2 regions of the Candidatus Pantoea rara genome follow, and region 2 is predicted to be linked to the other one. Evidence: riboswitches for the same ligand, from Rfam matches in the RefSeq annotation. Region 2 holds a riboswitch; the other holds the start of a gene.
The links. Region 2 has a riboswitch for thiamine pyrophosphate ahead of tenA (thiaminase II). Riboswitches for the same ligand answer to the same signal wherever they lie in the genome.
Positions count from the first base shown of each region.

Region 1: linked by a shared signal. The riboswitch ahead of thiC (phosphomethylpyrimidine synthase ThiC) and the one ahead of tenA (thiaminase II) in region 2 are both predicted to bind thiamine pyrophosphate.

Region 1 covers NZ_CP194942.1:3,745,696-3,747,882, reverse strand. Annotated here, with positions in the region: gene thiC (phosphomethylpyrimidine synthase ThiC) at 1-1,357, opposite strand, end outside; TPP riboswitch at 1,445-1,545, opposite strand; gene rsd (sigma D regulator) at 1,698-2,187, opposite strand, start outside.
Region 2 covers NZ_CP194943.1:133,826-136,012, forward strand. Annotated here, with positions in the region: gene ACR8BF_RS19095 (ABC transporter ATP-binding protein) at 1-308, opposite strand, end outside; gene tenA (thiaminase II) at 305-1,006, opposite strand; TPP riboswitch at 1,076-1,178, opposite strand; gene ACR8BF_RS19105 (6-phospho-beta-glucosidase) at 1,240-2,187, opposite strand, start outside.

The sequences.
Region 1 (2,187 bases), on a different replicon from region 2:
CGAGCTGTTCAGTCATGTTGCGGCGGATCATATGCATCGGCACGTGCCCCGGACCTTCAATCATCACCTGAACGTCATATTCCCAGGCGATCCGGGTCAGTTCACCCAGGGTACGCAGTTCGGCAAACTGTGCCTCGTCGTTCGCATCCTGAATCGAACCCGGACGCAGGCCATCGCCCAGCGACAGGGAGACATCGTAAGCGGCGCAGATTTCACAGATCTCGCGGAAGTGCTGATACAGGAAGCTCTCCTGATGATGCGACAGGCACCATTTCGCCATGATTGATCCACCCCGCGAGACAATTCCGGTCAGACGTTTCGCCGTCATCGGGACATAACGCAGTAGTACGCCCGCGTGGATAGTGAAATAATCGACGCCCTGTTCCGCCTGCTCAAGCAGCGTGTCCCGGAAAATTTCCCAGTTCAGCGCCTCAGCTACACCATTGACTTTTTCCAGCGCCTGATAGATCGGCACGGTACCGATGGGCACCGGGCTGTTTCGCAAAATCCATTCGCGCGTTTCATGAATATAACGGCCGGTAGAGAGATCCATCACCGTATCGGCACCCCAGCGAGTCGACCAGACCAGTTTTTCCACTTCTTCTTCAATGGAAGAGGTCACCGCTGAGTTGCCGATATTGGCATTGACCTTAACCAGAAAGTTGCGACCAATGATCATCGGCTCCGATTCAGGATGATTGATATTGGCAGGGATGATGGCGCGTCCGGCAGCGACCTCCTGCCGCACAAACTCGGGTGTGATGCGGGCGGGCAGATGCGCGCCAAAACTGTGGCCCGGATGCTGTTGCAGCAATACCTCACTGCGGATTTGCTCACGGCCCATGTTTTCCCGCAGAGCGATAAACTCCATCTCCGGGGTGATGATCCCCTGGCGGGCATAATGCAGCTGCGTGACACGGCGGCCTGCGCGGGCACGGCGCGGTGTGGGAAGGTGATCGAAGCGCAGATGATCCAGCCCCTCATCAGCCAGTCGCTGCTGGGTATAACCTGAGCTGTTCTGTTCGAGAAGCTCGCTGTCGTCGCGTTCAGCAATCCAGCGTGCGCGCAGCTTTTCCAGGCCACGGTGCACATCGATCTGTGCTGCAGGATCGCCATAGGCACCCGCCGTGTCATAGACCGGCACCGCTTCATTTTGCTCATAGAGTGGTTGTTCTTTGCTGCCACCGATGTGGGTCGGGCTTAGGGTAATTTCACGCATGGGTACGCGAATATCCTGTCGGCTGCCGGTAATCCAGATGCGACGGGACTGGGGAAAGGCACTGCCACTTTGCAGGGAATCGATAAATTCCTGCGCCTGGGCACGTTGTTCACGACGGGAAATTTTTTGATCAGACATAGCAATCTTCCTGTTCAGAGGGAACGATGCTTGTCCGGAGTTCGGAAGGAGTAACCGTATAGACAGCGTAAGCGTGCTGACATACAGAGAAAATTTACTCTTGTTCCCTTCGCAGGTTCTAACCTGATCAGGTTCCGCGGATCCCGAATTAACGGTCTCAGCCCAACTGGGCACTCCGACAAGAAGCTGTACTTATGCGTGCGTCTGATAACAGACTCGGGCATAAATACCTTATATTTCAAGGCAAAAAGCAAAAAGGTTCCTGGGAGCTCACTCCTCAGAACCTGTTCAGCATAAAAGGGCTACGGGATAATCTCAACCCCTTTGCCAGTGACGGCCATTACGCCGGACGAGCGATATGGCTGTCATTCGCCACTGGCGGGGGGGCGAGTTTGTTATCCCATGCCAGCTGGATCAGCTTATCTTCCAGCGTAAAGCGGGCTTCCAGCACTTCGCCAACTTCGGATAGCGCCTGCTGGAAAGTCATGCAGTTTTCGTCGTCAATCGCCTGCTGCAGGTGACCGTCATACAGTTGCATCAGACGCTCAGTATTGGCTTCCAGCGGGGGATAGATCTGCGCGGCAGCAATCATCGGGCTGTCGCCACTCATTTCACTGATGACGCGCTCGTAGATGCTGAAGTGACCCGCAGAAAGATAATCGACCAGACCGTGACAGAAGTTGTCCAGCGCCTGTTCATCCAGACGCGTCAGCGCCTCTTTATTGGGTTTAAGACCGACCAGGTGATAATAGGCCACCAGTAGCTGACGACGGGCTTCAAGCCACGAATCGACCAGTTCATTACTGCCACCTACGCGTTCAGCCAGGACG
Region 2 (2,187 bases):
CTGGCGAGGCAGACATTCTGTTGCACTGTGAGCCAGGGATAGAGCAGATCCTGTTGTCCCATCCAGGCGATGCGACCGGTCAGCGGCAGACCGTCGCTACCGCTAATCTGTCCGGAAGTCGGTGGCGTCAGACCGGCAATGACCCGCATCAGGCTGCTTTTACCAACGCCGCTGGCACCCAGTAAAGCGGTAAATGCACCGCCCGCAATCTCCAGATCAAGCTGGCTGAAAAGTTGCTGCTGACCCAGCGTCAGGCAGAGCTGGCGAATGGAAATACCAGGCGGCACGCCATCAACAGGCGGGTTCATGGGCTGACCCGAAAAGCGGCAGCATGGTTGAGCCCCATTTGCCAGAATGCTGCTTCCAGCCGGGTCGCAGTGTTGAAAATCTCCGCCAGCCGATCAAAACGCTGTTCACCCGCGCGCTGCTGAGCGAGAGCTTCAAACAGCAAAAGTGAGGAACCGACGCCTGCCAGGTAGGATTCATCGCCGTAATTCTCTATCCATGGGCCGTAAGGATTTCCCTCAAAGCGAGTCGAGGGATCATCCAGCAGCGTCAGACCAATTTCAGCGTAGCCAGCGACACACGGCATCAGTGCCGTCATCAGCTCCAGCGCATCCCCGGTGTGCCCTACGTCCAGCACATAGCGGGTGTAGTTGATCGTTTCCATTGCTTCGGGTTCGCTCGCCATCTCTGCCTCGGAGATACCCCATTGCTGACAGTAAGCCAGATGCAACGGCAGTTCGTTGACGATGGCGTTAAGCGACGCGGTCGCACTGCGTAACATGGCGGGCTCAGAGAGTTTGCTGATCAGCAGACCCCAGGCACGCGCGAAGTGCAGCAGGAACAGCATGTCCTGAGTGAGGTAGTGGCGGAAAGCGGCGGGTGGCAGCGTGCCCTGACCGAGTTGCTGCACAAAATCGTGCCTGACATACGCGTGCCATTGAGTGCCTGCCTGCTGGCGCAGACGACCATACAAGCCGGTCTCGAAAAGCGGATGTGACATGGGATCTCCAGTAACAGTGAGATCCGGGCATACGGTCTGGAACAGGGAATAGTGCAGGAGATGACGCAGAAAAATCTGCCGACCCGTCCCTTCGCTGGCATGACCCAGATCAGGTTCAAAGGGTTCGGCTTACGCCATCTCAGCCCATTACAGGACACCCCTCGGAGACATTCGTTATACGATAATTTGTGCCAGAGTACAACGGCACGAGCGAGCGATCTTAGGTGACATTGTCACTCAAGATCGGCCCCGTTGCTGGCAATCACTTTCTTATACCACCAGAACGATTTCTTACGGGTGCGCGCCAGTGTGCCGTTGCCCAAATCGTCGCGGTCAACGTAGACGAAACCGTAGCGCTTGCTCATTTCACCGGTCGATGCAGCAACCAGATCGATGCAGCCCCAGCTGGTGTAACCCATCACCGGCACACCATCTTGGATGGCATCGCCCATGGCGCGGATGTGTTCACGCAGATAGCTGATGCGGTAATCATCGTTAATCTCGCCATTCGCATCGATTTCATCGCGCGCGCCCAGGCCGTTCTCGACCAGGAACAGCGGCTTCTGGTAACGGTCATACATCATATTCATAGTGATGCGTAAGCCTAGCGGATCGATACCCCATCCCCATTCGCTGCGTGGCACGTGAGGATTGGTCAGGGATTTCACCACATTGGCGGCGCTGCTGTTCTGCTCATTCATCTCCGCCGAAGCGCAGCGTGAGGCGTAGTAACTGAATGAGACAAAATCGACGCTGTTTTTCAGGATGTCAGCATCACCGTCTTCAATCTCAAGCGTCACGCCTTTTTCACGGAACACGCGCGCGGCGTAGGCCGGATAGGCGCCGCGCGCCTGCACATCAATAAAGAAAAGGTTTTCGCGATCTTTCTCCAGTGCCGCCCAGACATCTTCGGGTTTACTCGACCACGGGTAGAAGTTTCCGCCTGCCAGCATGCAGCCGACCTGATTGGCCGGATTCACTTCATGCGCGATCCGCGTCACCATCGCACTGGCAACCAGTTCATGATGTGCCGCCTGATACTTCACCTGATCCCTGTTCTCACCAGGCTCAAACACCAGGCCAGCTCCGGAAAACGGGCTATGCAGCAGAATATTGATCTCGTTAAAGGTCAGCCAGTATTTCACCAGCCCGTTAAACGCCTCGAAACAACTGCGGGCATA